DNA from 3 places in the Lactococcus sp. LG1267 genome. Region 1 is predicted to be linked to each of the others. Evidence: riboswitches for the same ligand, from Rfam matches in the RefSeq annotation. Region 1 holds a riboswitch; each other region holds the start of a gene.
What was found. A riboswitch is a leader RNA that binds a small molecule or an ion and turns the genes downstream of it on or off. The one in region 1 is predicted to bind lysine.
Positions count from the first base shown of each region.

Region 2: it holds a riboswitch for lysine, as region 1 does, so the genes downstream of both, J0J33_RS00100 (diaminopimelate decarboxylase) here and J0J33_RS04640 (ABC transporter permease subunit) in region 1, are expected to answer to the same signal.
Region 3: it holds a riboswitch for lysine, as region 1 does, so the genes downstream of both, J0J33_RS01885 (amino acid permease) here and J0J33_RS04640 (ABC transporter permease subunit) in region 1, are expected to answer to the same signal.

Region 1 covers NZ_CP071295.1:930,385-935,422, reverse strand. The annotation lists gene J0J33_RS04645 (amino acid ABC transporter ATP-binding protein) at 1-367, opposite strand, end outside; gene J0J33_RS04640 (ABC transporter permease subunit) at 368-1,939, opposite strand; lysine riboswitch at 2,028-2,195, opposite strand; gene J0J33_RS04635 (HAMP domain-containing histidine kinase) at 2,335-3,825, opposite strand; gene J0J33_RS04630 (response regulator transcription factor) at 3,913-4,608, opposite strand; gene J0J33_RS04625 (DUF177 domain-containing protein) at 4,710-5,038, opposite strand, start outside.
Region 2 covers NZ_CP071295.1:16,379-21,416, reverse strand. The annotation lists gene J0J33_RS00110 (glutamate decarboxylase) at 1-571, shown strand, start outside; gene J0J33_RS00105 (pyridoxal phosphate-dependent aminotransferase) at 725-1,888, opposite strand; lysine riboswitch at 2,154-2,326, shown strand; gene J0J33_RS00100 (diaminopimelate decarboxylase) at 2,693-3,952, shown strand; gene dapA (4-hydroxy-tetrahydrodipicolinate synthase) at 4,168-5,031, shown strand; gene dapB (4-hydroxy-tetrahydrodipicolinate reductase) at 5,031-5,038, shown strand, end outside.
Region 3 covers NZ_CP071295.1:374,150-379,187, reverse strand. The annotation lists gene dnaX (DNA polymerase III subunit gamma/tau) at 1-470, shown strand, start outside; gene J0J33_RS01885 (amino acid permease) at 502-1,965, opposite strand; lysine riboswitch at 2,041-2,217, opposite strand; gene J0J33_RS01880 (hypothetical protein) at 2,432-2,644, shown strand; gene rpsF (30S ribosomal protein S6) at 2,830-3,123, shown strand; gene ssb (single-stranded DNA-binding protein) at 3,161-3,655, shown strand; gene rpsR (30S ribosomal protein S18) at 3,775-4,020, shown strand; gene J0J33_RS01860 (metallophosphoesterase) at 4,129-4,896, shown strand; gene J0J33_RS01855 (DUF960 domain-containing protein) at 4,930-5,038, opposite strand, start outside.

The DNA.
Region 1 (5,038 bases):
TCTCGAGCGCAATAGTCCGAGCTTCTTCTTGGCTTTTTTTCAATACTGTAACTTGCCCAGCCATAACATTTTCGATAACATTCATATTGTTAAACAAGTTGAAGCTTTGGAAAACCATGCCCAGATGCGTGCGATATTTAGGAATATCGAAGCCTTTTGCTAAAACATTTTCACCTTTATAAATTATTTCTCCACCAGATGGCTTCTCCAATAAATTGATTGAACGAAGTAATGTCGATTTACCACTTCCAGATGAACCAATAATCGAAATAACTTCGCCTTGATTTACCGTTAAGTGAATGTCTTTTAACACTTCATTACTGCCAAATGATTTTTTTAAATGATTGATTTCTAAGATTGCTGTCATTTAAGCGTCCCCCGGTTCTTGTACTTGCATTTGATTTTGGATTGGGACGTAAGCGTCTGGTCCATCCATTTTTCTTTCTACAAAGCGTAGAATACGTGTTACTGTAAATGTTAAGACAAAGTAAATTGCACAGATGACAGCAAAGGTTTGGAAATACATAAAGTTTTGTTGCGCCACTGTTGTCCCTTGGAAAAAGAGCTCAGTTACTGAAATTACAGATAAGACTGATGTATCTTTGATATTAATGACAAATTCATTTCCTGTTGCTGGAAGAATATTTCGCAAGACTTGTGGTAAAACAACCTTGCGCATAGTTTGCCCATGCGTCATTCCGATAGCTTGCGCGGCTTCAAATTGCCCTTGATCCACAGAGAAAATACCGCCACGTACAATCTCCGACATATAAGCACCTGTATTGATGGACACAATAATTAGCGCAGCTAAGGTCCGATCCAAACTCAAGCCAAAAGCTAGAGCTGTTCCATAGTAAAGCACCATTGCTTGAACAATCATTGGTGTACCACGGAAAATTTCAATATAAGCTGAAATAAGCCAGCCAAATACTTTATGTAAAAAGGCTAAAAATTTATTACTAATTTCTGGAATAGTACGATAAACGCCAATAAGAAGACCTAAAACCGTACCAATAATCGTACCAATCAAAGAGATGAATAAGGTCATCCCTGTACCATTAAGAAACTGTTTGCCGTTATCTCTTACAATACTGATAATTTGATCATACCAAGCGCCTTGTGTTTTAGCTTCTGGTTGAGCAGCAATCATTTCATCCATCAGTTCTTTTTGGTCTTGAGGTGTAAAACCTGTCAAAAAGCTATTAATTACAGGTAAGTTGGGATCATTTTTACGTAAACCTACTGCGACTGTTGTATCATCAGAGTTTGTGACAAAACCTTTTCCTTCGCCAAATTCAATCATTTTGAAGTCTGGATTTGCTTTCTCTGCTGTCACTCCTTCGGGACGTTCAGCTACATAACCATCGATGGCTCCACTTTGTAAAGCCACACGCATGCTTGAAAAATCTTTCATTGCTGTTTGCTTGTTAACACTTTCAATCTGGTCAATCATGTTATAGTGAAAAGTTCCCAGCTGAGCAGTGATTTTTGCACCAGAGAAGTCTGCTAAACTCGATGCTTGAGCAAAGGGACCGCCACTTTTGACCATCATTACAAGGTTAGATGTGTAATACGGTTCTGAAAAGGCAATTTGCTCTCTACGTTCCGCAGTTGGCGACATTCCTGCAATAATGCCATCGATTTTTCCGGATTTTAGAGCTGGCAGCAAGCCATCCCAACTTGATTTGACGATTACTAATTCTTTATTTAACTTATCAGCAAGTTTTTTTGCAACTTGTACATCGTAACCATTAGCCCATTGACCATCTACACCATCAATAGGGACAGCACCGTTGCTATCATCATATTGTGTCCAGTTAAAAGGGGCATATGCAGCTTCCATTCCGACACGGAACTGTTCTGCACTCACTTTTGAACTACCGATAAATAATACCGTAAACAACGTCGCGACAAGTAAGAATAAGTTTGTTCTTCTCATAATACTCTCTCTTTCATTTTTCCAAATAAAAAGCAACCTTTACACAGAGAGGTTGCTAAACGTTGTACGTGATTCATATTATCAGTAAGTAACGAATAGCACTCCGCAAAACTGCGACAGTTCAGCAAGTATCCCTTGCTGCCCCAACAAACTCACTTGGACGAGTGAATTCATTTCGGCAATGTCTCCTCCGTTTTACTTCAACGCTTGTCCAGCTCAGTAAAACTTCCTATTCATTGCGACCTCTATCATTTTATTTGTATATTGTATTTTAAATCTTAACCTTTTTTTAAACGAATGTCAACAATTTTCTCGAATTATCAAAAAACTCAAGAAATAAGATTAAGATTAAAAGCCCAATAAGTACTTTTATATAATCACTAGATTTTTTATGTTTATTTAATCTTAGGAATTTTTAAAGTAAATTTCGATCCTTCGCCTACAATGGAAGTCACACTGACATCCCCGTCATAGTTTTCCACTATGCGTTGGATAATAGACAGACCAAGACCTGTTCCACCTATATCTCGATTTCGTGCTTTATCGGCACGGAAAAAGCGCTCAAAGACATGTTTTAAATCTTCTTGACTAATGCCATAGCCACGATCCTCAACTGTTGTAATAATGTATTTGTCATCTTCTTCTAGATGGATTTTCACTTCTTGGCGATCTTTAGGCGAGTATTTTATCGCATTATCAATCAAAATTTTTAAGCCTTGTTCATAATGGTTGGGATAAATATGAGCCAAACTACCCGGCGTCAAGTAATTCTCAACAGTTAAATTTAAATCAGGATGAATAAGGAGAAAGTTTTTCTTAAGAAAATTAGAAACTTCTGTTGGATCACAGATCAGATCTTCATCTTGAAAATCAATGCTTTCAAGACGGGCCAATGCAAGCATCTCCTCTAACATCGTTCTCATCGTGCTAACTTCTTCTATACTGGCCTGTAAAGACTCCTCAAGCACTTCAGGATCATTTTTCCCCCATCGATTCAAGAGATTCAAATGACCATCTAAAACTGCAAGTGGCGTACGTAGCTCGTGACTGACATCAGAAACAAAACGTTTCTGCTGATCAACGTAATCGTTAAGCTTAATCATCATGTCGTTATAAACAGTCGCCAGTTCTTCAATTTCATCGCCTGTTTGAATCACTACAGGTTTGAAATCCGCCTTCAAATTATTGGCACGTGTAGTAATCGCATCGTGCAAACGCTCTAGAGGCTTGATATAGCGACTTGCCATAAAATAACCGACAAACTGAGCAATAAAGAGAGCAATAATTTCTAAGATAATCAAGGCAATCAGCAGCTTTGTTCGCACGCTGTAATAATAACTCATATCATAGAAAGCCTGCACATAGCCAATCAGTTTCCCTGTTTTCTTAGAATGAACGGGTCGTTCAACCAAATAACCAGAATATTCACCAAATGTACGTACAGCATGAGTAGAATCCCCCACATCTTTCCTTAGCGGGAAACCATACGAATTGGTCGAATAAATCAAATTTTCACCGACATCAAAGACATAAAAAGACTTCCTAGAACCAATCATACTTCCAAGTGTTTCTAGCTCATTTTCTTTTCCCTGACTGGATGCTGTGTAGTCTTTGGCATAAGCCAAATAATTCGCAAGATTGTCCTCCGACAGTTTGCTTTCCGATTGGGACAAACTTTGCTCAACATTGTCCAGAGCTTTCATCATGTCCTCTTTTTCAGAATTGATGAAGGTTGTTATGGTCAGTTGATAAACTAATACTGTAAAAATAGTGAAGGTTATAAAACAAAAAATCGTATTTGCAAAGGCCCAACGTAGCATGATGCTTCGCTTACGCTCGGGCAGATTTTCTGCTTTTTTCTTCTTCGAATCAAAAAATTTTACCATGTCGCATTTTTCTATTTCTTTACATCGCCATAAAAGGAATAAATCTAGTGGCAAAACCACTAGAAATCTTCTTATATATTCCCTATATTATTTGCGGTCACGCATGACATATCCCATACCACGAACCGTTTGAATATAACTTTCGCGGCCTTCCACGTCAATTTTGTTACGCAAATAGCGGATATAAACGTCAACAACGTTTGTTTCTGTACCTTCTTCGTAACCCCATACTTCAGAAACCAAGTATTCGCGTGTTACGACATCACCCACATTTTGCATCAGGGTCAAAAGCAAATCGTATTCACGACGTGTAAGGTCAATAACTTTTTTTCCGCGATGTACAGTGCGGTTTGTTTTATCAATTACCAAATCACGGAATGAAGTATTGTCTGATTTTTCAATCGTATGGATATGGTCTTCACGACGGAAGATTGAACGGACACGCGCTAACAATTCTTCAATTGCGAATGGTTTTGTAATATAGTCATCCGCTCCAATATCAAGACCTGCTACACGGTCCATTGTTGAATCACGTGCAGTCATCATAATAATATGTGTATCTTTTTCACGACGTAAGCGTCGTGCAACTTCAAAGCCATCCAGCTCTGGGAGCATTAAGTCGAGCAAAATCAAATCATAATCTTTTGACATTGCTTCTTCAAGACCTTTACGACCATTGTCTTGAACCGCAGTTTGATATCCTTCGTGTTCAAGCTCAAGTGAAACAAATCTCGCAATGTTTTTATCGTCTTCGATAATCAAAATACGTTTAGATGAATTCATAGTTTAGCCTCATTAATATCTTTTCTTTTTAATTTTATTTCCTCTATAATGAAATTATAATATAATTGTAATTTTGTTGCAAGTGTTTTATGAGATTTTTCTTAATTTTTTTCTTCGGAAAAGAAATCTGCCAATCCTGCAAAAGGTGATTTATTTTCTTTATCTGCTTCTTCTTCTTTTTGTTTCTGATAGTCTGCTTCAGACAAGACAGACCAGTTCTTGCCAGAAGGTAAACTTGTGGCTCCAGCTTTCTCATCTTCTGCTAAAATTTGCAAGGGAATTTCTAAAAGAATATTATCAGCTACCGATTCTGATAGACTAATCCAATCTGCTTCCAATGTAAATATCATGTCACTGTCCAGTAAATCTTCATTCTTTTTAAGAAACTCATCTGTGGTGAAGGCTTCATTCACAGTGATTGACATAAGAT
Region 2 (5,038 bases), 910 kb from region 1:
GTACGGTCTCGTTTATCCTGGAGTAGGTTGGGTATTATGGCGTGATAAGAAATATTTACCAGAGGAGTTAATTTTTAAAGTAAGCTATCTTGGAGGAGAATTACCAACCATGGCTATTAACTTTTCTCATAGCGCGGCTCAGCTGATAGGACAATATTATAATTTTGTACGCTATGGTTTTGATGGATACAAAGCTATACATGAAAGAACGCATAAAGTAGCGATGTATTTAGCAAAATCAATTGAAAAAACAGGTTTATTTGAAATTGTAAATGATGGTTCACAACTTCCAATTGTATGCTATAAATTAAGAGAAGACAGAAATTGTGACTGGGATTTATACGACTTAGCCGATCGTTTATTAATGAAAGGATGGCAAGTGCCAGCCTATCCTTTACCAAAAAACTTAGAGGATAATATTATACAACGGATAGTAATTCGAGCGGATTTTGGAATGAATATGGCATACAATTACGTGCAAGATATGCAAGAAGCTATTGAATTTTTGAATAAGGCACATCTTAAATACCATAATAATCCTAAAAATAAAGTATATGGATTTACACATTAAAACAATCTCATTTTTACAAGCCAAACCTATTTTCGTTGATTAATAACAAGAGTGAATATATAACAAAAAAGACGAGATTTTTCTCGTCTTTTTTGAGAAGGTTTACATTAAAGCAAAGATAAACTCTGAGTATAGCACAACCATAATAGTAAGTTATTCCGAAAGATATTCTTTCAATCTCTCCATAGCAATCTTAATCACTTCCATTGAAGCTGCATAGGACAAACGGACATAACCTTCACCATATTGACCAAAGGCTGATCCTGGAATGAATGCTACATGTTTTTTCTTTGCAAAATCATATAAAAATTCAAAAGAATTGCTGTTATATTCTGCTGGAATTTTGGCAAAAATATAGAAAGCCCCGTCTGGCTTGATAATTTCAAAGCCAAGTTCAGTCATTTTCTCAATAATGTAATCCCGCCGTTTGAGGTATTCGACTTTCATTAGCTCAGCATCATTTTTTCCTTTACTCAGAGCTTCAACTGCTGCCCATTGCGATTGTGTTGAGGCGGAAGTAACCAGATATTGGTGTGTTTTTACAAGCTGATCAATCAAGTATTTTTCTGCAAAAATCAGCCCCATTCGCCAACCCGTCATCGCATGTGATTTTGAAAGGCCATTAAGTACAAAAGTTTGATCACGTAAAAAGGTCGAAATAGAAGTATGTACATGTTGGCTATAGTTAATTTCAGAATAAACTTCGTCAGAAAGGACAAAAATTTCATGTTTTTTGATGATTTCAGCAAGTGTTTTAAGTTGGGCATGAGTGTAAGTTATGCCCGTTGGATTTGAAGGATAATTAAGGATGATAGCCTTGATATTCTCGGTTTCGTTCAATACTTGTTCAAGTTTTTCAGGAGTTAAGACAAATTTATCAGTTGTGGTATCAATCTCGACCAATTGACCGCCAGCTAAGCTTACTACAGGCGCATAACCAGGATAAGCAGGTGCCGGGATTAGAACTTTATCGCCAGGTTCAATAATTGAAAGGAGACAAGTAGCAATCGCCTCTGTGACACCAACTGTGGTCAAAATTTCTGTTTCAGCATCGTAATGCAAATTGTATTTTTCAGCTACAAATTGACTGGCTGCATGACGGAGTTCAATCAGGCCACGCATGCCAGTATAATGACTTTCATCGGCATCAATCGCATCAATTGCAGCTTTTTTGATATGTTCAGGTGTCGGAAAATCTGGTTCACCAAGTGTTAATTTCAAAACATTCGGTATTTTGGAGATTTCCTGATCAAATTCACGAATTTTAGAAATTTTAATTTTTCCAAGATTAGTGTTAAATTTATTTGATAAATCCATACATAGCACCTCCGCAGGTCAATAGTTAAAGTTGGCTTCAAGCAAAAACTCCGTATATTCGTCGTTTTAAATTTGTATTATAGCATTTTATTTTAAAAATTCACAAAACAATGTCGCAAAATATTTTGGAGATTCGGAAGTTCAGATAAAAAATACACCTTGTAAACCTTGATTTAAAGCAGTTTTAAAGAAAAAAATAAGTCAATACTAAAAATTTGAAAAGTTTTCAATTGACAAACAATACTGAAAATATTATAATTGTGAAAAATAAATTAGAGGTAGCAATGCAAATGAGTACTACACGAGAGGAGGCATCCGACGACCGTGTACGAAAGGTAATCATTGCCGAACGTTAGCAACAGAGGCATCTGGCTAGCGTGGGGGTATAGGAAACACCTATACCACTCGGACTTGAATAAGTCTGGCGCTAAGTGATCGAACCGAATAATATAGAATTCTTTTTTAACTCTATTTTCATGACGACATAAAAGGCGCTTGTACTTACAAGTGCCTTTTGTTTTTATATGATGTGAGTTTGCAGGTTGAAGCGCGACAACGATAGAATAATGTTTTAGCGAGTCAACGAATAAGAAAAACTCTGCTTCTTACATCGAAACTCATTATATCAGTGGTCAAAGGGCACTGGAGACAGAGTTAAAGATTGAGATGGGAAAAAATATCATTTGGTAGACTAAAAGTAAAATCTTCCTTCTTTCAGTTACAATTTTTGACAAGCCTCCATAGCATTGAAACTACCGAAATCTTCAGATAAAGATTTGCATAGCAAGTCCACAGGAGCATGAAATGAAAGTACCATTTATTACTAAAGATCAATTAGATAAAATTACTGCAGAATTTCCGACACCATTTCATTTGTATGACGAGCACGGAATTCGCGAAAAAGCAAGAGCGCTAAACACAGCATTTTCTTGGAATAAAGGTTTCAAAGAATTCTTTGCGGTAAAAGCTACACCAACGCCTGCAATTTTGAAAATTTTGCAAGAAGAAGGCTGTGGAGCTGATTGCGCGAGCTATGTTGAACTTATACTAGCAAATAAATGTGGTTTTGATAAGTCTGAAATTATGTTTTCATCAAATGACACTCCACCTGAAGAATTTTTATTAGCCAAAAAGCTAGGGGCTACGATTAATATTGATGCATACAACCATATTGAATTTTTATCCACATTGGCAGGATTTGAATTTCCCGAAACAATGAGCTTACGCTATAACCCTGGTGGAGTTTTTACAATGGGTACCAAAATTATGGATAATCCTGAAGAATCAAAATTTGGAATGACAAAAGCCCAACTGATTCAGGGAATTAAAGATTTGCAAAAGTTGGGTGTGAAGAAATTTGGAATGCATAGCTTTTTGGCTTCAAATACTGTGACAAATGAGTATTATCCAAAATTAGCACAGCAATTATTTGAATTAGCACTTGAAATTCGTGAAAAAACAGGCGTTTCTCTTGATTTTATAAATCTTTCTGGTGGTATCGGCGTTAATTATCGTCCAGATGAAGCTCCTAACGATATTGCTGTCATCGGCGAAGGAGTACATCGTGTTTATGATGAAGTTCTAACTGCCAATGGCCTAGGGGAAGTCAAAATTTATACGGAACTTGGACGCTTTATGTTGGCGCCTCATGGCTTACTGGTCACACGTGTCTTGCATAGAAAGCAAACCTATCGGACGTATATTGGCGTGGATGCGAGCGCAGTTAATCTGATGAGACCAGCATTTTATGATGCTTATCATCATATTACTGTTATAGGAAAGGAGGAAGATAAAGTGAAAGAAATTGTTGACGTGACTGGTTCATTATGTGAAAACAATGATAAATTTGCCAGGCAGCGCGAACTTCCTGTGATTGATGAGGGAGACCTATTAGTCATTCATGACACAGGTGCGCATGGTTTTTCGATGGGATATCAGTATAATGCAAAATTACGAAGTGCCGAATTATTGCTTCAGCAAGATGGGAGCACGCGTATGATTCGACGGGCAGAGCGACCTGAAGACTATTTTGCAACATTGGATGGCTTTGAGTTTGAAATCTAACCGAAAATTAGCTGGTGAATGCTTGTAACAGCTTTTACTTCTAACCACTGATAAAATCATAAATAACATTTGGATACAAATTAAAGGAGTGGAGTAAGAACAAGGCGAAGAGGAGATGTTTTTCAAGAGAAAGAAAATTATACGATGAGTAGTTTCCTTTTCTTCTATCGCAACACTCGTCAAAGGTTTCTGAAATATATCTACAGGAGAAAATAATGCTTAAAGGTTCAATTGTGGCGCTCATCACGCCCTTTAATGATGATAATTCTATAAATTTTGAAAAATTAGCTGAGCTGATTGAATTTCAGATTAGCCATGGAAGTGCGGCTATTTCTATTTTAGGCACAACAGGAGAAGCACCGACGATTAGCTTTGAGGAGAAAAAAGCAATCGTTGAGTTTGTAGTTAAACAGGTTGCTGGACGTATTCATATCAATGTTGGAGCAGGAAGTAATAACACAGCACAAGCAGTGGAATTTGCTCAAGCATTTGAAAAGTTAGGTGCGGATAGTTTGCTTGTGATTACCCCTTATTATAATAAAACCAATGAAACAGGGATGTTAAAGCATTTTACTAAGATTGCGGAGTCTGTCGATATTCCGATTATCATGTACAATGCACCAGGTAGAACAGGAGTGAATCTTTCTGTTGAAGCCGTAGAAGTATTGGCGAAACACCCGAATATTACAGGCTTAAAAGAAGCATCAGGCGATATTGCCTATGTGGAAAAAATTAGCCGCTATCTTTCTAATAATTTTGTATTATATAGTGGTAATGACGATATGATAGTTCCATGCCTGAGTTTAGGCGCTTCGGGTGTAATCAGTGTTTGGGCTAACTTCATGCCAGATGTAGTTAAGGAGTTAATCGAAACTTTTGCGACCAACCCAGCTCATTCTTTGAGTCTGCAACAAAAATATTTGAACTTGATTGACAGCTTATTTATAGAAGCAAATCCAATTCCGGTCAAATTTGTGATGAATCAACTCGGTTATAATGTCGGTTCTGTTCGGTTGCCACTTGACGAGCCATCCGAAACGGCAAAAATTCAACTTCTTAAAGAATTGGAGATTTTATAATGAAAGT
Region 3 (5,038 bases), 560 kb from region 1:
AAACAGTCACCGAAAAGTACACTGTAAATCAAGATTTGGTTTTTAAAGCTTTAAAGGAAGCGACCAACGAAGCTCGTCAAGCAGTTTTTGGTGCATGGCCTGAAATTGTTTCCAGCTTTACCAAACCTTCAGACCGTGCCTTAATCAATAATACTGCCCCCGTGGCAGCCTCAAGTAATTTTGTGGTAGTTACTTTTCCTCATGGTAATTTAGCAAAGCGTGTTACGGAAAATGAAAACCTACAATTAACTTTTGGCAATTTAATGTCATCAATATTGGGATTCTCGCCTGAGATTATTGCTTTAGCAGAGCAAGATTGGCATTCTGTACGTCAAGAGTATGTCTTAAGCCTTAAAAAAGGGGAGCAGCATGTTACAAAAGATACGGAATCTGAGCCAGAAGCAGAAGAAGTTCTTGTAAGTAAGGCTAAAGAATTTTTTGGTGAAAAAGTGAAGATAATCAACGACTAAAAAAACGCCTTATGGCGTTTTTATATTCGTTTTAATCAATATCACGGCTTAAATCAACTTCTTCAAGCGGAATAAGTTTTGTTTTCTTCACGATTTTGTAAGAGAAATATAAAATCAAGAAGAGAGGTAAAGCAAGGTAGGTTGTAATGATGCTTTGCGCATTCATCGTTACGGTAGTAATTTGCCCGATAACGATAATGATTGAAAGAATAAGAGCGATGATTGGCCCAATAGGGAACCATTTAGCATGGTAGCCTAACTCAGAAAGTTTGTGACCTTGTTTAATAAAAGCACGGCGGAAGCGGAAATGACAGATAGCAATTCCAATCCAAGCCAAGAAACCAGATAAACCGGAAGCAGCGACCAAATAGAAATAAATCTCAGTTCCGAAGATACTTGTTAAGAAGGCCAAAAGACCGATGGCAACAGTCGCTAAAATTGCATAAATTGGTACCCCGTTGCTTGTATTTGTTTTAGCGAAGATTTTCGGTGCATGCCCCTCTTTTGCCATACCAAAAAGCATGCGAGAAGCAGCATATAACCAAGAATTGGCAGATGAAATAACCGAGGTTAAGATGACAGCATTCATAACGGATGCAGCAGCAGCTAAGCCAGCACGTTCAAATACCAAGGTAAATGGAGAAACGGTAATGTCGCTTTGGGTTGCTGCACGGAGAAGACTTGGGTCTTTATAGTAAACCAAGGCACCGATTACGAATATTGAGAGGAAATAGAAAATAATAATCCGCCAAAAGACTTGTTTAATCGCTGAGGGTACATTTTTCTCAGGGTTTTCTGACTCGCCGGCTGCGATACCAACGATTTCTGTACCTTGGAAAGAGAAGCCTGCAATCATGAAGACAGCAATCATACCTCCAATACCACCGACAAAACCATGATTTCCTCCAGCAGAAAGATTGCGTGCCACATCTGGCTTATAACTCATAACTCCAAAAATTGTTGCGAGACCAATCACGATAAAGGCGATAACAGCGATGACTTTAATTGTCGCCATCCAAAATTCTGCTTCACCATAAGCTTTAGCTGAAATGAGGTTAACCAAGAGGATGAGCGCAATCACAATAGTCGACCATATCCATGTGGGCACATGGGGCAACCAGAACTGCATAATAACACCAACTGTAGCTGCCTCAACCGCTACAGTAATTGCTGAGTTAAACCAATAGTTCCATCCCATAGCGAAGCCGAAAGCTTTATCTACATAACGGTCAGCGAAAGAAGCAAAAGAGCCTGATACTGGAAGATAGGAAGCCATTTCACCTAAAGACGTCATAAGGAAGAAAACCATGAGCCCAATGGCGACATAGGCAACTAACGCGCCTAAAGGTCCAGCTTGAGAAATCGTTGCGCCTGATGCAACAAATAGCCCGGTACCAATAGTTCCTCCTAAGGCAATCATTGTTAAGTGACGATGTTTAAGGCCACGTTTAACTTGCGTGGATGGCGTGGCCTCATTATTTGAAGTATTATCCATTACTTCTCTCCTAAATTTATAAATATTAATACAAAAAGCAATCCCTAGAGATTGCTAAACGTCAGAAAGATCTTTCATCCGAATAGCGCATCATGGTCATAGTTAGACCACGACAGTTTAACAGGTATTTCCCGCTAAACCAAGAAAAGTCGGTGAGCATAACTTTTCTTTCGGCAACCGCTCCTGGGCTAAACTTCTCAGCATGCTCTAGCTCTGCTTAGCTTATTATTGGTTGCGACCTCTATCGTTTATTAAGTATTTATGAATATTTTAGATTAATTTGAGAGGGATGTCAAGGACGAGCCTACTAGATTTGAATAATTATACATGTTGTTGTTTAAAATTACAGATTTTTTAATGTTTAGCCATTAAAAATCTAGACATTTGTTTTAGAGATTAAAAAGAGTTATAATATAAGAAGAGATGATTGCGTTTTCATCTCAATTATATCTGGAGGTGGTTTTCAATGACGTTTACCCCAAAATATGTATCTCCAACTTACGCGGGAGAAAAAATAGTATGCGTAACCCGTAGCCAGGAAGGGGAAATCTCCCACTTATACCAGCGCTTTGATAGCCGTTGCAAGTTGCATTTTATCGTGAAAAAGCTTGGCTATTATCAATCGAAAGAAGGTGAGTATCGCTACATTCCAGCTAATGTGCTTGATGTAGTCGCTTAATAATAAAAAATGATGAGAAATCTTCTGCAGAGGCAGAGGGTTATTTTTTATTTTATAATAGAATAAATAAGATAAATCAACTTGCAAAATGTAGCTAAATTTGATAGAATATATACTTGTGAGTAAAAACTCATAACTTACACAGGCTCCAACCTGTGTCATTAGTCCAAAAGGAGGAAAAATCAATGACAAAATACGAAATTCTTTATATTATTCGTCCAAACATTGAAGAAGAAGCAAAGAAAGCCCTCGTTGAACGTTTCGATAGTATCTTGAATGACAACGGTGCTGCTAATCTTGAGTCTAAAGACTGGGAAACACGCAAACTCGCTTACGAAATTCAAGACTTCCGCGAAGGTATCTACCACATCGTAACTCTTGAAGCTGCTACTGATTCAGAAGCTTTGAGCGAATTTGACCGTCTTGCTAAGATTAACGGCGACATTCTTCGTCACATGATCACTAAAGTAGAAGCTTAATTCTAGTTTAGCTGGACAAATTTAAAGGAGAAGCATCATGATTAATAATGTTGTTTTGGTCGGACGCGTTGTGCGTGACCCTGAACTGCGATACACACCGCAAAATACTGCGGTTGCTACATTTACGATTGCTGTTAACCGTCGTTTTAAAAACGCGCAAGGCGAACGTGAAGCTGATTTCATTAACTGTGTCATCTGGCGCCAATCTGCTGAAAACTTGGCAAATTGGGCTAAAAAAGGTGCCTTGATTGGTGTAACAGGTAGTATTCAAGTGCGAAATTATGAGAACAAAGAAGGTCAACGTGTTTACGTGACTGAAGTATTGGCTGATAACTTCCAAATGCTTGAAAGTCGTGCCGCACGTGAAGGTGGCTCTGGTTCATATTCTGCACCACAGCAACAACAATCACAAAATCGTCCTTTTGCTGGCTCTAACAGCTCAGCAGGAAATTCAACACCTGATTTTGGTCGTGATGCAGATCCATTTGGTGGCTCACCAATGGAAATCTCAGATGATGATCTTCCATTCTAATAAGTAAGGCAGCTGTATAAGGCAGTCTATCTGAGCCCTATTCGTTGAGTATAAAAGCGGTATCCGTATTGACTTTTCTACTCAACAACATCATACAATAATATAAGGAGAAACACACTATGGCTTTTCAAAAACGTGGTGGCTTCAAACGCCGTAAAAAAGTTGACTTTATCGCAGCTAACAAAATCGAAGTTGTTGATTATAAAGACACTGAACTCTTAAAACGTTTTATCTCAGAACGTGGTAAAATCTTGCCACGTCGCGTAACTGGTACTTCAGCTAAAAACCAACGTAAAGTGGTTACAGCTATCAAACGCGCACGTGTTATGGCTCTCTTGCCATTCGTAGCTTCTGACGAAAACTAAGAAATAACTAGGCACCTTCGGGTGTTTTTTTGTTACGTGCTTTGATACAATAAGGAGCGTGAATCTCATTATGAAGAATAAAAAATCTGAATATGGTAAAATAAAGCAATGACATGGATTATAATTTTACTTTTCTGCCTTTTGGCTTATGGTATTTTCGTTGAACCGCATTTAATGCGTGTGCGACAAGTGAAAATTTCAAACACAGCCGGGCTGAAAGTTGCACACTTTACCGATACACATTTTAATTGGCACACACATCCACGCCGCTTTTTTAAATTTTCAAAACACATAAATAAAACACAACCTGACTTGATCTTGTTCACAGGCGACTTATTTGATAAAGTCGATTGGGCGCAAGCGCATGATGTTGATAAGGTAAAAGAAATTTTAGCAGAACTTGAAGCACCCTTAGGAAAATTTGCGATTTTGGGTAATCATGATTTTTCGCATGAAGGGGATGCTAACTATATAAGAACTTTTCTAAAGGAAGCGGGTTTTACTGTACTTACCAACCAATCACTCATGTCAGGAACAGTAGTATTAACCGGACTTGATGATTTACGTGAAGGACAACCAAATTTTAGTATGGTCCCTGAGCAAGGAAAGTTTTCGATTTTAATGATTCATGAGCCGGATACGATTTTGCAAGTAGAATTTCCTGAAAAATATGATTTAGTCGTTGCAGGACATAGTCATGGTGGGCAAATTCGTCTTGGTAATTTGCGCTTACGTAATGATGGCTCAAAGGTGTATGATTCTGGTCTATACTTATTAGGGAAATATACAAAACTTTTTGTCAATGCCGGTATTGGCTTAACCTTTTTACCAATCAGATTTGGTGTTCCTCCAGAAATCGTCTATTATGAAATTTAAAAAGTCTCCAGAATTTTATCTGGAGACTTTTGTTTAACGTTCTTGTGAAGAGATAATGGTTTCTTTACCATTATTATCAACAGCATGGAAATGCCGAGGCCAAGAATTATTAAAAGGGTATTGGAAATCAACTGTAATGGTT